DNA from 4 places in the Roseovarius sp. JB2-10 genome. Region 1 is predicted to be linked to each of the others. Evidence: riboswitches for the same ligand, from Rfam matches in the RefSeq annotation. Region 1 holds a riboswitch; each other region holds the start of a gene.
The links. A riboswitch is a leader RNA that binds a small molecule or an ion and turns the genes downstream of it on or off. The one in region 1 is predicted to bind cobalamin.
Positions count from the first base shown of each region.

Region 1 (3,749 bases):
CATTCTTGTGCTGATTGCGGCGATGAACATCACCAGCGGGTTGATCATGCTGGTCAAAAACAAAGGCCGCGACATCGGGATTCTGCGCACGATGGGCCTGACAGAAGGATCGATCTTGCGGGTGTTTTTCATTTGCGGTGCGTTCACGGGCATGATCGGCACACTCTTTGGCGTGATCCTGGGATGCCTGTTTGCCGTCTACATCGATCCGATCTTTTCAGTGGTTAACATGATGTCGGGGGGGCAGGCATGGGATCCATCGATCCGCGGCATCTATCATCTGCCAGCGCAATTAAACGCCCGGGATGTGCTCTCGGCGGTGGCCTTGTCGCTCGGGTTGTCCTTTGTCGTCACGATTTTCCCGGCGCGGCGCGCGGCCCGGATGAACCCGGTTGAGGCGTTGCGCTATGAGTGATGTGATGCTGCGTCTCGCAGGTGTTGAGAAGACCTATAACGCGGGCAAATCCAATGCCGTTCAGGTGCTGAAGGATGTGCAGCTTGAGGTCGAAGCCGGTGAGATGGTGGCATTGGTCGCGCCGTCGGGCGCAGGCAAATCGACCTTGTTGCATATTGCCGGTCTGCTGGACACGGCCGATGCCGGTCAGGTGCAGATTGCGGGTACGGATATGACGGGGCTGAGCGATCGGCGCCGGACCGTGGCGCGCCGCCGGGATGTTGGGTTTGTCTATCAGTTCCACCATCTGCTGCCGGAATTCTCGGCGCTTGAAAACATCGTCCTGCCTCAACTGGCCAACGGTGTGGCGCGTGGTGTTGCCGAGGACCGCGCACGGGATTTGCTGACCAGGGTGGGTGTGGCCGAACGGGCGGGTCACAGACCCTCAGCAATGTCCGGCGGGGAACAGCAGCGCGTGGCGTTTTGCCGGGCCCTTGCCAATCAGCCGCGGTTGCTCCTTGCGGATGAACCGACGGGAAATCTTGATCCGGCGACGTCAGATCAGGTTTTCGCGGCACTTGTAGAGTTGGTTCGGGACACGGGATTGGCCGCCCTGATTGCGACGCATAACATGGAACTTGCTGCCCGAATGGACCGCGTGGTGCGTTTGGATAAGGGCGCTTTGGTGCGTGCCTGATGCGCGAAGCGCGCGGATTACCCCGCCAAAAGGTTAAAATCGATCCGTGATCCGGTGCCGGATGCAATATGCGTATTGACCGCGCCTCTATGTTTCTGGCACTGAGATAAGGCCGGTCCTTCGCGTCAATACTGGGGTGAGGGTAAAAGGGAATGCAGTGAGGATCCGTCCGACTCTGCGGCTGCCCCCGCAACTGTGAGCGGTGAGCAGGGCTGAAAACGCCACTGGAGAAATCCGGGAAGGCCAGCCTATGCATCGACCCGTAAGCCAGGAGACCTGCCGGTCTGGGACCACTAAACCCGTCGGGTGCGACGGAAAGGAAAATGAGATGAACGCTGTCACTGCTTCAGTAACAAAGACCAAATCAGGCCTCGGCGCCGCCGTTTTCGCAGCCTTCCTTGGCTTCGCGGTTGTTGCTGTTACAGGCCTTGCACAGGCTGAGACGCTGCACGCGGCCGCACATGACGTGCGTCACGCGACCGGCTTCCCCTGCCACTAAGCACGTGTTTACGCGCATACTGACCAGCGCGTTGTTTGCTGGTGCTGCCGCGGGGCTGATTGCCGCCCTGCTGCAGCTTGTCTTCGTTCAACCCGTCCTGTTGCACGCCGAGCTTTATGAAAGTGGTGAGCTTGTGCATTTCGGCGCGACGTCGACGGTTTCTGCACATCCCGATCTGGGTGGCATGGACATGTTGCGCGATGGTTTAAGCATCATCTTCAGCATGTTGATCTATTCCGGTTATGCTCTGATGCTGGTGTCGCTGATGTCTCAGGCGCAGGACCGTGGCGCTGTCATCAACGGCCGCACGGGATTGCTTTGGGGTCTGGCCGGTTTTGTGGCGGTGCACTTTGCGCCGGGCTTTTCTCTGGCACCCGAAGTGCCCGGTGTTGCCGCCGCGGATGTAAACGCACGGCAAATCTGGTGGTTGGCAACCGTGGCCACGGCAGGCGTCGCTATGTGGCTCATTGCCTTTGGACGTGGCTGGCTGGCCTGGGGTGTTGCTGTCGTTTTGCTTCTGGCCCCACATCTGATTGGCGCGCCAGAGCCTGATGTCTTCACCGGCCCTGTACCCACGGAAATTGGGGCGCATTTTGCGGCGCGTGCCTACGGCGTTGGGATGGCGGCATGGATCATCTTGGGCTGTTGTGCGGGCTATTTCTGGTCCCGCGATCCAGCGGCAGAAGGCATGACCCAGAACGCCTGACACGGCAGTGCATTTCGGAAAGGCGACCATGGACCGTTCAATCGTTCTGTTGATCATCGGGTTGGTTTTTGGCGGAGGCATCGGTTTTACGGTTGCCGCTGGCAATGGCATCACGCTGGATGGCCACGATCACGACATGCATGTCAGTGGCGGCATGGACCATAGCGCGCATGATATGCTGCTCTCTGTGCCGGCGGGCCCCGATGCGCCCGAGTTCGCGGTCGAGATATCAGCTGATCCCGTATTGGGCTGGAACCTGCATGTGATGCCGCGCAATTTTCGGTTTGCCCCTGACCGGGCCGGCCTTGATCATGTGGATGGCGAAGGCCACGCCCATGTCTATATCAACGGCGATAAACTCGCACGGCTCTACGGCCCTTGGATGCATATAGGTCAGTTGCCCGAGGGCGATGTTGAGGTGAAAGTCACGTTGAATTCCAACGATCACCGGCCGCTGGCCGTGGGTGATAGGCTGCTGGAACAGGTGGTGGACCTGAAAAACTAGTCCGTATCCAACGCCGGCACGCGCCCGATAAGGCAGTGTCGCAGGCGTCCACAGGGACGAGCGTCTTCGATCCAACCACGCGGGCTGTCGATATAGGCCTTCAGCGTGTTGATCACATCTTTCTGATCCGCTGCGGGATCAACCCCCGCAAAGAAACAGGTGGCGCGGCCAGCCCCTTGCAAGGCCAGGGATACAGGCGCGGCACAGCCGTTCATGCAGTCTTGCGTTTTGACAACAATGGGCACGGTCAATGCGGCAGCGTCGATCGCTGCGGCCAGTGCTTCGCCCGCCGGGTCCCCTTCGGGCAGGCAGGTCGCGCACAGACGTAGGATAATTTTGTCTTTCTGGCCCATTCCGACTCTCCGTCACGATGCTGACGGGGGTGTTAACGCATTGAATGGCGCTGCGCCATTGCGGTCTCTGTATGTTTGTAAGTCGCGCGTGTAAAACAAGCGATTGACCCCGGCGGTGCAAGTGCCCAAAGTCCCGCAAAATTATCGGAGGCGACATGGTAGATATATCTCTGGATCAGATCGAAGCAACCAGCCGCGCAGCGCTGGAACGTCATGGTGCCGCGCCGTGGATTGCCGCCTCTGTCGCAGATGCGGTGCGCAAGGCCGAGGCCGTGGGTAACAAGATCTGTGGGCTTTATTACCTCGAGAGCTACTGCACGCAGCTGAAATCGGGCCGGGTCAATGGCACCGTCGATCCGGTGGTCACACGGCCGCGTCCTGGTGCAGTTAAGGTCGATGCCAAATTTGGGTTCGCCCAGCCTGCGTTCGCCCGGGGTCTGCCCGAGGCGCTGGCTGCTGCGCGCGAATGTGGCGTGGCCAGTCTCGCGGTAGGTCATGCGCATACCTGCACTTCGCTGGGATATTTTACCGAACAGATTGCGGCTGAGGGATTGATCGCTCTGGGGCTGACGAATGCGTCGCCCATCGTCGCCCC
Region 1 is NZ_CM146337.1:2,341,414-2,345,162, forward strand. Features, by position in the region: gene ACZ1HJ_RS11740 (lipoprotein-releasing ABC transporter permease subunit) at 1-415, shown strand, start outside; gene ACZ1HJ_RS11745 (ABC transporter ATP-binding protein) at 408-1,091, shown strand; cobalamin riboswitch at 1,188-1,389, shown strand; gene ACZ1HJ_RS11750 (CbtB domain-containing protein) at 1,420-1,590, shown strand; gene ACZ1HJ_RS11755 (CbtA family protein) at 1,595-2,296, shown strand; gene ACZ1HJ_RS11760 (hypothetical protein) at 2,325-2,801, shown strand; gene ACZ1HJ_RS11765 (DUF1636 family protein) at 2,798-3,154, opposite strand; gene ACZ1HJ_RS11770 (Ldh family oxidoreductase) at 3,310-3,749, shown strand, end outside.

Region 2 (3,749 bases), 930 kb from region 1:
CGCTGCGCCTGCACCGCATGTTCATCTGGCGCAAATCGGCCGGCAGCCACAGCCTCGGCATCGGCCAATGCGATCACGCCGTCCACGGTGATGCGCGAGCGGATCGCGGGCCAGTCAAAGGCTTTCAAAAGCGGTTTCGGAAGCGCCAGTCCGGAGGTCTCGATCAGGATATGATCCGGCGTCTCGGGCAGGGCCATCAGCGTTTCGATCGTGGGGATGAAATCATCGGCCACGGTGCAGCAGATGCAACCATTGGCCAGCTCGACGATATTTTCCGCCGGGCAGTTTTCATCCGCGCAGGTTTTCAGAATGTCGCCATCGACACCTGCCGTCCCAAATTCATTGACCAGAACGGCGAGGCGCTTGCCCTGCGGGTTCTGCATTAGGTGGCGGATCAGCGTTGTCTTGCCCGCCCCCAGAAAACCGGTGACGACAGTGACGGGAATTTTCGTGAGATCAGACATGGGGTTACTCCTGCGGGGGGATACGGGCGATGGATTGTTTGCGGAACACTTCGGGACGTTCGCGCCAGGGCACGATGCCATCTTCGGTGCCCGCATAGGCGCGGATGCCTTCGACGATTTGCGGCACGTGGGCGTCGGGGTCCATATCGCCGTAGATATACGTCCAGCGTGCGGGACCACCGGCCACGATCATCGAGCAGCCGCGTTTGCAGGCCGACAGGCACTCGACCGGGCGCAGGCGCACACCTTCGGGCAGATCCTCGGCCGACAGCGCCTCGTAAAGGCGCGAGCCGGGGCGCGGCCCTTCGACGTCGGTCTCCTGACCGGCGCGGCAGGTGGTACAGACGGTGACGACAATCTCGGCCATCTCATCCCTTTCATCCATAGGGGCGAAGTGAGGAGGGAGAAGCTGGCCAGCAGGGAAAGCACGACAGGCGATCCAACAGCCGGTCGCGAAACACCCCGTTCGCCCGTCACAAAACTGCGCTGGTAGGTCTCCCGGCTTGCGAATTTCGGGCTTGGGCCCGGCGGCTTGCCCACCTTCCCAGCCATTTGGGCCAGTGGTCGGGCATCCTCTTCGGTCACGGTCGCGGGGGCGGCTGCGCTTCGGCCCAAACCCGCAAAGGGTCGTTAGGCGTATCGCATTCCCTCTTAATCTGCCCTAAGACAGACACCAACGTATGCCTCACCTGCGGCATTGCGCCCCTTATTGTCAAGAAAGGATACGCCGTGTCAGATGCCGATACCGACGACAACGCCCGCCACGCCACGAAAATGGCCAAGAAAAAAGCCGCGCGCGACCGTATGATGGAAGACAAGACCGGGGAAAAGGGTCTGATCATTGTCCATACCGGCCCCGGCAAGGGCAAATCATCCTCTGGGTTTGGCATGATTCTGCGCTGTATCGCCCATGGGATGCCCTCGGCCGTGGTGCAGTTCATCAAGGGTGCGTGGCAAACCGGCGAACGCACGCTGATCGAAGAGAATTTCAGCGATCTCTGCCAATTCTACGCCATGGGCGAAGGTTTTACGTGGGAGACGCAGGACAAGGCGCGCGACATCGCGGCGGCACAAAAGGGCTGGGAAAAGGCCAAGGAGCTGATCCGCAATCCGGACATCCGCATGGTGCTGCTGGATGAGATCAACATCGCCATCCGGTATGAATACTTGGATATCGCTGAGGTGGTGGAATTCCTGCAGACCGAGAAGCCCGAGATGACCCATGTTGTCCTGACCGGTCGGAATGCCGCTGAGCCACTGATTGAGATCGCCGATCTGGTCACGGAAATGGCCGTGGTCAAACACCCGTTCCGAGATGGCATCAAGGCGCAGAAGGGCGTGGAATTCTGATCCGGAATTTCTGCCAAACCTGTTAGTTGTCCCTGCCAACGCGGGACTTTCCTTTGCGCGGCTTAAAGATTTGTCGGATCAGCGCGGTTTTCACCACGCCCGTGGCGCTTGCGACACGGGCAACGCCTGACCGCCCCCGTCACACCAGAGGTGTGCCGACTATGCTGGCGCGCCTGTGGCGCGACGGCGGGCTCTTCGCTTCCGCCCGCGGTCAGGCGATGCCCTTTGGGTGGGCAGCGGTGCGTGAGAGCACGAACCCTATGCGCGAATTTTAGCTTTCGGTGCTTCTTGGTGGAATACTTTTCTTAATTTTGTCGGTTTCGACCTTCAAAACGAAATGATCGCGAATGATGCTCTCCAAGATATCGACCATAGTGTCCAAGTGTTCCGGCTTTGGCATCCAACCTCGATGTGCTGCAGCGCTTCCAGCATCGATCAAAACTTCCAAGAATCCTTTTTGAACATCGCTTATATGTCCTCTCTTTCTAAGAGCATCGAGTTTTTCGGCGAACGAATGCTTGGTGTTTACTCCTAGCAATTCAGATGTTCTGTCGAAGGCAGTGCGAAGACCAATTGCAGCAAAAACTGGCATATCGTTTTGCAGGCATTTGTAAATGCTGTGCAACAAATCATACAAAGTTTTGTCAGCGGATACCAAACGGAAATGTGACCAAGACGGAATAGGCCTACTTTGAATTGAAGGGAAATACGCTTGCCTTTTGTAATATACTCGTTCTTCCCTACCAGTTTCGTAGTCCATTTCGTACCCGAAATCTTCTGTATCTGAGGAAGATTTAGCAAAGAAAACAGTTTCACAGCCCCTGCAGCCAAACACATAATATTCATCAACTCCCGAGACATCTGGACCATCCCATTTGTCGATCTTTTCGAACAGTGTATCTACGCGTCGTTCTTCCCTGCAGTTTGGACAAGGTCCTTTACGCGAAGAAACGTCACCAAAAGCTCCTTTATACATCCAACTCCTCCACGAACCGGGCATTCTCCTGGATATACTGGAACCGCAATTCGGGCTTTTTGCCCATGAGGCGTTCGACGAGGTCTCCGGTCTCTCCCGGTTCGTCCTCGTCTATCGTCACACGGATCAGTTTGCGGGTTTTGGGGTCCATCGTGGTTTCCTTGAGGTCCTTGGCGTCCATCTCCCCCAGGCCCTTGAACCGCTGCACGTCGATCTTGCCTTTGCCGCCCAGACCTTTCTCCATCAGCGCATCTTTTTCCGCGTCATCGGCCACGTAAACCCGCTTGGCCCCTTGGGTCAGGCGATAGAGCGGCGGGCAGGCCAGATACAAATGCCCGGCGTCAATCAGCGGGCGCATCTGGGTGAAGAAGAACGTCATCAGGAGCGATGCGATATGCGCGCCGTCCACATCCGCGTCGGTCATGATAATGATCTTTTCATAGCGCAGATCGTCGATATTGAAGCGCGAACCCATGCCACAGCCAAGGCTTTCGCAGAGGTCCGAAATCTCGGCATTCGAGCCCAGTTTCGACGATGCGGCACCAAGCACGTTCAGGATCTTACCCTTGAGCGGCAGCAGGGCTTGCGTCTTGCGATCCCGCGCGCCTTTGCCAGAGCCACCTGCTGAATCGCCCTCGACGATAAACAGCTCCGTGCCCTCGCGGTCTTTAGACGAACAATCGGTCAGTTTGCCGGGCAGGCGAAGTTTTTTCGTGGCGGATTTGCGTTGGGTTTCTTTCTCCTGTCGGCGGCGCAGGCGCTCTTCGGCCCTGAGCACGAGAAAATCTAGGATGGCGCCTGCGGATTTCGTATCGGCCGCCAGCCAGTTGTCAAAGTGATCGCGGACGGAGTTTTCCACCAGCCGTTGCGCCTCGGTCGTGGCCAACCGGTCCTTGGTCTGACCCACAAACTCCGGTTCGCGGATGAAGCACGAAACCAATGCGCAACCGCCTGTCATC
Region 2 is NZ_CM146337.1:1,408,943-1,412,691, forward strand. Features, by position in the region: gene cobW (cobalamin biosynthesis protein CobW) at 1-464, opposite strand, end outside; gene ACZ1HJ_RS07010 (DUF1636 family protein) at 469-849, opposite strand; cobalamin riboswitch at 936-1,157, opposite strand; gene cobO (cob(I)yrinic acid a,c-diamide adenosyltransferase) at 1,194-1,814, shown strand; gene ACZ1HJ_RS07020 (DUF4145 domain-containing protein) at 2,086-2,790, opposite strand; gene parE (DNA topoisomerase IV subunit B) at 2,783-3,749, opposite strand, start outside.
Region 2: it holds a riboswitch for cobalamin, as region 1 does, so the genes downstream of both, ACZ1HJ_RS07010 (DUF1636 family protein) here and ACZ1HJ_RS11750 (CbtB domain-containing protein) in region 1, are expected to answer to the same signal.

Region 3 (3,749 bases), 730 kb from region 1:
TCCAGCGGGTCGACCAGCACCGCATCATCCTCGGCGTCGCCAGCCACAGCCAGCTGGATCAAGCAGAGTTTGGAGTAATACGTCCGCTCGCGCAGAAACTCCGTATCAACGGTCACGTAGTCATGGGTCGCAGCTTTCTTGCAAAAAGCGGCCAGGTCTTCGGTGGTGGTGATTGTTATCATCAGATGTCTTCGATGTCTGTCCCGGGGGGCGAAGTTGCGCCCGTATAAGGCAGCGCGCAGCAAATGGAAATGCCCGGAAAGGTTAAGGCAGGGTAATCATCCGCCGATCCCCGGCGGCAAAGCGGCGCAGCACCGCAGGATAGAGGATATGTTCCTGGGCCAGCACCCGCGCGGCCAGCGTTTCTGGCGTGTCATCCGGCTTGATCGGCACCCGCGCCTGACCCAGCATCGGGCCTTCGTCGAGCGCCGGTGTGACCTCATGCACGCTGCATCCAGCCTCGGTATCACCCGCCTCTAGCGCCCGCGCGTGGGTGTTGAGGCCGCGATATTTGGGCAAGAGTGAGGGATGAATGTTCAGCATATGACCCTGCCAGCGGCTGACAAACCCTTCGGTCAGCACCCGCATGAACCCGGCAAGGCAAATGATATCGGGCTTGGCCTCCAATAGCCGCGCATGCAGCACATCTTCGAACGCCGCACGGTCTTCGCCATAGGGGCGATGATCCACATGGGCCGTCTCCACGCCCCGCGTCGCCGCTTTCTGCAGCCCGCCCGCGTCATGATTATTCGACAAAACCAGACAGGCGCGCGCCGGGTGATCCCCGGTCATACTATCCACCAGCGACACCATGTTGGAGCCGCTGCCCGAAAGCAAAATCGCCACCCGTTTGGTCAAAGAAGCGCCCCGGAATAGGCCACGCCGGGCGTGTCCGTCACATGCCCCAGACGCGATACGGTTTCGCCCTCGCCCTCCAGCAAGGCCTGCACCGCGCCGGCCTGCGCGGCATCTACCGCCAACACCATGCCTATGCCGCAGTTAAAGGTCTTGAGCATTTCGGCCTCGGCCATGCCGCCTTGCGACGCAAGCCATTTGAACACCGGGGGCAACTCCCAGGCCTCCAGGTCAATCGCCACGCCCATGTCTTCGGGCAGAACGCGCGGGATGTTTTCCGTCAGACCGCCACCGGTGATATGGGCCAGCGCATGCACGCCCCCTGCCCTGACCGCCGCCAATGCCTGTTTCACATAAAGCCGCGTGGGCGTCAGCAAGGCCGCACCCAATGTGCCCTCGGCCCAGGGGCAATCGGCGTCCCACCCAAGGCCCGACATCTCAACCAGTTTGCGCACCAGGCTATAACCGTTGGAATGCACGCCATCACTGGCCAGCCCCAGGAGCACATCGCGCACAGCCACGCCTGCGGGCAGATCGCTACCGCGCTCCATCGCGCCCACGGAAAACCCGGCCAGATCAAAATCCCCATCCGGGTACATGCCCGGCATTTCCGCCGTCTCACCGCCGATCAGCGCACAGCCCGAGCGCACGCAGCCTTCGGCAATGCCTTCGATGATCCGCGCGGCACTCTCGGTATCGAGCTTGCCGGTCGCGAAGTAGTCGAGGAAGAAAAGCGGCTCAGCCCCCTGACAGACCAGATCGTTGACGCACATCGCCACCAGATCGATGCCCACACCGTCGACATTACCGGTATCAATCGCGATCCGAAGCTTGGTGCCAACACCATCCGTGGCCGCCACAAGGATCGGATCGACATAACCCGCGCCTTTGAGATCAAAGAGCGCGCCAAACCCGCCAAGCCCCGCCATCACACCCGGCCGCACCGTCCGCTTGGCCGCAGGTTTGATCCGGTCCACGAGCGCGTTGCCTGCATCGATATCCACACCGGCATCGGCATAGGTCACACCGTTCTTTGTCTGGCTCATGGGGCCCCTCCGTTTGCACGTGCCCGCCAGTTAGACCAATCGCCCGCGCGGTGCAATCGTCAAAGCCTTGACGCCCCCCGCGCGCGTGCGTATCCCGGGCCTCAGGTCGGGCCTGTAGCTCAATTGGTTAGAGCAGAGCGCTCATAACGCTTTGGTTGGGGGTTCGAGTCCCTCCGGGCCTACCACCTTTCACCGTCTCGTGCCGTTATCCGCCCTTGGTTGGCCGCGGATAGCGCGTGAAAAACATCCCCTCAATATTCTTCTTGAGATCGAAAATTTTATAGGTCAGTGTTGAGGTCCATGGTGCCGCCCTTTTGGGGTGGAGAATTGGGAAGCCGGTGCAATTCCGGCGCTGCCCCCGCAACGGTAAGGATGGGGGATGCGGCAACCGCCACTGGGCCAGATCGGTCTGGGAAGGCGCTGCATCCGAAACCCGCCAAGTCCGGAAACCAGCCTTGGACAAACGTTAATCCGCGGAGGGCGGTGGGAACGGTTGCCAAGGCCAAGTGCCACCCGCAATCCGTGCCTTCTCTTCTTCCGCCCCATCTGACCCGGGGTGTGGTCAGGGAGTTGAAGACGATGAGTATATCCCGCATTCTCAACGGGTTGGAGACCATGGACGCCACGGGACCGGATGCCACATCCGCCGCGCGGCTTGGGTTTCTGGAATGGGCCTTTTGCGCCAAGGATGGTGGCACACCCGAAGCGGCACAGACGGCCTTGGCCAGCCCCGCCGCCCGAAACGCCAGCAGCGACGCCGCGCGCGCTTTTGTCGGATATCTGCGCGAAGCCACGATTGCCTGCGCCAGACCCGGACGCCGACGCACCCGCACCGTGCATTAGGCACGCGCCCTAAATTGTTGTTTAAAAAGAAAAACGACGGCGTCCAGGGAGGAGGAGACGCCGCCGTTCTATCTACGTTTGACCCCTGGGAGGAGGAGATCATTCGTAATCTCAGGTTGGCCCACCGGGCCGGTATTTTAGTCGGCGGCAATCTCCGAGGGAGGAGAGGAGATTGCCGCCGCTGTCAGATGCCCTCAGGGAGGAGGAGACGAGGACACCCGATCGCGTCACGCCGCCTTAGCCGTGTGTGCCGTACACAACCTCATGCGCCGCGCGTCGGATTTCCGACCGGCTGAGGCCCAGATCGGCCAATTCTTTGTTTGTCAGAACCGAGAGCTCATCGATGGTCCGATGGTACGCCCGGTAATTCTGAGCACGGGTGATGAGCGCGTGGATCGCGGCGCTCATGTCCAATTTCAGGCCGCTGGTGGCCGAACGATTTTGATGTGCAAAAGCCATCTCTTCTATTCCTTGCGTCTTCTGTTCATGCGACCACCCGATGGGCCTCATCGCTTCCGTTGACGCCTAAATAAGCTCTTGCTGCAGGTGCACAACCCCTGACCAAATCAATGCTGCCATGCAGCAATTGCATGGCTCACCCTTCCCTAACGTCATATTTTTGCTCAATATTATGGTTAACGTGGTGCGAGGCCTTGCCCTTTGCCGCAAACCTGTCACCTATGGCACAGAGCTTGAGGGAGGGCGCGATGCCACGCAGCGTTGACGACATAAAATCCCGCCTGTCGCAGTTTGAACTGCCCGGTGGCGGCAACCTGGTGTCGCGCGATATGATCCGTGCACTCCATATCGATGGCGCGGATGTCCGGTTTGTGATCGAAGCCCCCAGCCCGGAGATTGCCGCCCAAATGGAGCCGCTGCGCGCGGCGGCTGAACGCGCTGTGCTGGACATGGAGGGTGTTGACACCGTCAGCGTTGCCCTGACCGCCCATGGCCCGGCCCCCGCCGCGCCCGCGCCACCCAGCCTCAAGATTGGCGGGCACCCCA
Region 3 is NZ_CM146337.1:3,075,372-3,079,120, forward strand. Features, by position in the region: gene rnd (ribonuclease D) at 1-182, opposite strand, end outside; gene purN (phosphoribosylglycinamide formyltransferase) at 265-858, opposite strand; gene purM (phosphoribosylformylglycinamidine cyclo-ligase) at 855-1,901, opposite strand; tRNA gene ACZ1HJ_RS15395 (tRNA-Ile) at 2,010-2,086, shown strand; cobalamin riboswitch at 2,186-2,373, shown strand; gene ACZ1HJ_RS15400 (hypothetical protein) at 2,481-2,744, shown strand; gene ACZ1HJ_RS15405 (DUF1127 domain-containing protein) at 2,982-3,203, opposite strand; gene ACZ1HJ_RS15410 (Mrp/NBP35 family ATP-binding protein) at 3,452-3,749, shown strand, end outside.
Region 3: it holds a riboswitch for cobalamin, as region 1 does, so the genes downstream of both, ACZ1HJ_RS15400 (hypothetical protein) here and ACZ1HJ_RS11750 (CbtB domain-containing protein) in region 1, are expected to answer to the same signal.

Region 4 (3,749 bases), 950 kb from region 1:
GAGCATACTTGCCGAAACCAGTGAGACGTTTTTTCATGATGGCGAGGCCGTGGATATTGGCCTCAGTATAGGGCTGGCAACAACCACTCAGGTTGGCATGCAGATGACCGTGTCATTGGATATGCTGTCCCGTGTGACTGATTTTGCATTATATGCGTCCAAATCGGCAGGGCGGCGCTGTTACACATTCTACGATCAAGACTTGGAAGAACGCTTCCAACAGCGACGCGCGATGCTTGATGAACTGCCGCTCGCAATCGAAAATGGTGACCTGGAAGTTCATCTGCAGCCCAAGGTGGTCCTGTCGGATTGCTCTGTTTTTGGGTTCGAAGCGTTGGTGCGCTGGCGGCGTGGCCCAGAATTGGTGCCGCCCGATGATTTTATCCTGATCGCAGAAGAAAGCGGGCTGGTGGTTGATATCGACCACTACGTTTTGCGTCATGCCACAGCGGTCATTGCTGACTGGAACGCCGGTCACGGGTCGGATTTTTCGGTCAGTATCAACCTGTCAGCACTTCACTTCACGTCTCTGCGGGTTGTCGAATGGGTTCAGGACGCACTTTGGACGTCGGGCCTTAGGCCCGAATTACTCACGTTGGAGATTACGGAAACCATGGAAATGCGGGATTGGACCCAAGCCAGCAGGGTCATTTCGCGGCTCAGAAGCATCGGTTGCAAGATCTCGATTGATGATTTTGGCACCGGCTTCTCTTCTCTTGCCTATCTGCGTGCGACAAATGCGGATGAGCTAAAGATAGATCGTTCCTTGGTGGTGCAGCTTGAAACCTCCGACAAGGCGCGCCTGTTGTTGGGCCCGGTATTGGAGATCGCGCGCAACCTTGAATTTGCTGTCGTGGTTGAGGGGATTGAGACAGAGGCGCAAGCAGAAATTGTGCGCGGAATGGGTGCATTCTTTGGGCAGGGGTTCTTGTATGGCCGCCCCAAAGAGCCAAACATCGCGCTGAAACATGCCATGCTCAAAAATGCGAATGCTGGCGATTCAATCGCGTCTTGATACCGACGTGTTTTGCCATCGATGCGGGCATTACTCGCACTAACGCGCTTGTGTCCAACGACTTGGCGAATACTGAACCCCAAGGCTCACCCTCTACGTTTTGCGCCGTAGCATGTAGATATCCATGATCCATCCATGACGCTTTTGCGCCGCTGCACGGGTTTCCATGATTTCTTCCATCACGTCGGCAATTGGACCGGCAAGGGAAATTTCCTGCGGCATACCCGCATAGGCCGTCCACCAGATGTAAAAGGCGTCGGGCGCAAGCGTTTGAAAGGCACATCCGCCGTCAAGCATGACCACCAGTGTTTCCGTATCTGCAGGCCACCCATTGTCGCGCAATTGGCGACCGGTTGAGATTGTGACCGGCGCGCCGATTGTGTTCAATGGGATCGCATGGCTTGCTGTCATCGCCTGAATGGACGTGATGCCCGGCACCACATTCAAAGTGATCGAAATCTGCGAACGCAACCGGTCGACGATGCGCAACGTACTGTCATAGAGCGATGGATCGCCCCAGACCAAAAATCCAGCGCGCCCACCGTTGGGCAAACCAGCAATCAGTTCGGCAGCCCAAACCGAGGCAATCGCATCATGCCAATCATGCACGCCGGCATGGTAATCGGGGTTTTTCGCATCGCGCACCGGCAAATCAAACTCGCGGATGACAGGACCATCGGGTTTGAGAACCTGCGCGCAGATTTGGCGCCTTGCCTCGGCAAGGTCATCCTTTTGTGCGCCTTTGTGTGGAATGAGAATGACGTCACATGCATTCAACGCATCAATCGCCTGAAGGGTCACATGCTGCGGGTTGCCTGTTCCGATACCGATCAGTGAAAGCGCAATCATCGAGACCTCAAAATTCAAGTCGTGACCCCGCACACCGCAAGGCCACGTCTTCGTGTACGGGGTTAACCCGGTTGATGCAGGCGCTGATTGAAGAGACCGCTCTTTGTCAAATCACGCGCGGATTTCGCACCGGCTAGAATGGCAAGGTCGACCAATGGTTCAATCAGAACAACCAGCATGTAAGCCCCGCCAAACGCGCCGACGGATGCGAGAGTTTCGGCACCAAAACCCTGCCCATAAAGTGCCCAGAAGGCCACCCATGCTACAACACCACCTTGATACGCGGTCGAAAGCGCCAAGGTTTGTCCGTATGTCAGATCCACATAGGCTGTGTCAGGGGCGATCAGACGTTTTGCCAATGCCTGCACGGCGAATAGAGGCACCAACAGTGTCGTCACATTGATGAAATACTGAGGCAAATCCGCCGGGGCGAAAAACACACCTTGTGCCAGCAGGCCAAGAGCCAGTCCAAAGGCCGCGGGCGCAGCGCCCAACAGCAAGAACAGCGTGGAGCCGAGAATAAAGTGTACCTCACTGACGCCCACGGGATAGTGCGGCAGTACCTGGAAGAAAACGAATGTGAGTGCGCTGGCGATTGCAATCCGTCCCACAAATGACAGCGCGCTGCTGTCGCGCAGCGCGTCCCACGCCAGTTTTGCGCTGACGCCGACCGCGCCTGCGGCAGTTGCATAGGACAGCGCGAGTTTGGCGCCGACGACGATACCGGGTTCAATATGCATGTTTTGATCTCCTTGCCGTCTTCCCCGACGGCCATGAAATGACGATTTAGCCCTCTTTGGGGCGGGTTGTGTTGGGGCGTGCCCCGCGACGGCAGGTCTCCTGACTTCACGGGTCGATGCGTGCCGCGCCTTCCCAAACCATTGGTTCAGTGGCATTGCGGTCTGCTCGCCGTTTACAGTTGCGGGGGCAGTCACGGATTTGGCGCCTTTTGGCTACACCGCACCGTGTTCCCTTTTACCCCGAGCGCTTGGCGCTTGATCGGGACCGTCACCGCTTGCGTCTCATACGACAGACAGTGCTGTCAATCCTGCTCATCGGCAAGTGGGCCATATAAAATAAGGGCAGGGGCGGTTCCCGACGCTTCAGTCAGTGTCTCCGACAGACTGGCAATTGTGTGTCGGCTCAACACCTGTTCAGGGGTTGTAACGGCTTCGGCCAAGAGCGCGGGTGTATTCGGTGGCAATCCGGCCTCGATCAACAGTTTGGCCATTTGTGTGAATGTGCGCCGCCCCATATAAACGACCGTTGTGGCCAGCGGGTCAGCCAGAGCAGCCATGTTCAAGCCGTCAGGCAATTGGCCGGTCACGTCGTGACCCGTCACGAATTGCAAGCGACGGGCTGTCAAACGGCGCGTTAAAGGGATGGCCGCCGCCGCCGCCGCCGCAGATGCCGATGTGACACCCGGGATAATTTCGAACGCGATGCCCGCTTGTCGTAGGGCTACAATTTCTTCCTCCAGTCGCCCGAACACACCTGCATCCCCGGATTTGAGACGTACGATATGTAATCCAGCGGTGGCATGATCCACCAACAAGCGACTGACATGTTCCTGTTTGGGCGAGTTGCGTCCGGCGCGTTTGCCTACGCCGATCAAATCGGCGTCGTCGCGCGCGTGTGACAGGATAGGCCCGGAGGAGAGATCGTCAAAAAGTACCGCATCGGCCTCTTCCAACCGTTTGACGGCTTTGACCGTCAGCAACTCCGGATCGCCAGGACCCGAGGAGACGAAAGAGACGAATCCGCTCATGTGGCGCGGGCGATCATGTGAAAGAAAGTGCCGGTTGCGTTGCCCCGGCACGAACCTGTTTCCGGGACTTCCAAGCCGTTGGAGTCCGACACCAATGCAAGCGGCGTATCCGGTTGT
Region 4 is NZ_CM146337.1:1,393,912-1,397,660, forward strand. Features, by position in the region: gene ACZ1HJ_RS06935 (putative bifunctional diguanylate cyclase/phosphodiesterase) at 1-1,015, shown strand, start outside; gene cobF (precorrin-6A synthase (deacetylating)) at 1,109-1,864, opposite strand; gene ACZ1HJ_RS06945 (energy-coupling factor ABC transporter permease) at 1,927-2,604, opposite strand; cobalamin riboswitch at 2,678-2,889, opposite strand; gene cobA (uroporphyrinogen-III C-methyltransferase) at 2,907-3,632, opposite strand; gene ACZ1HJ_RS06955 (cobyrinate a,c-diamide synthase) at 3,629-3,749, opposite strand, start outside.
Region 4: it holds a riboswitch for cobalamin, as region 1 does, so the genes downstream of both, ACZ1HJ_RS06945 (energy-coupling factor ABC transporter permease) here and ACZ1HJ_RS11750 (CbtB domain-containing protein) in region 1, are expected to answer to the same signal.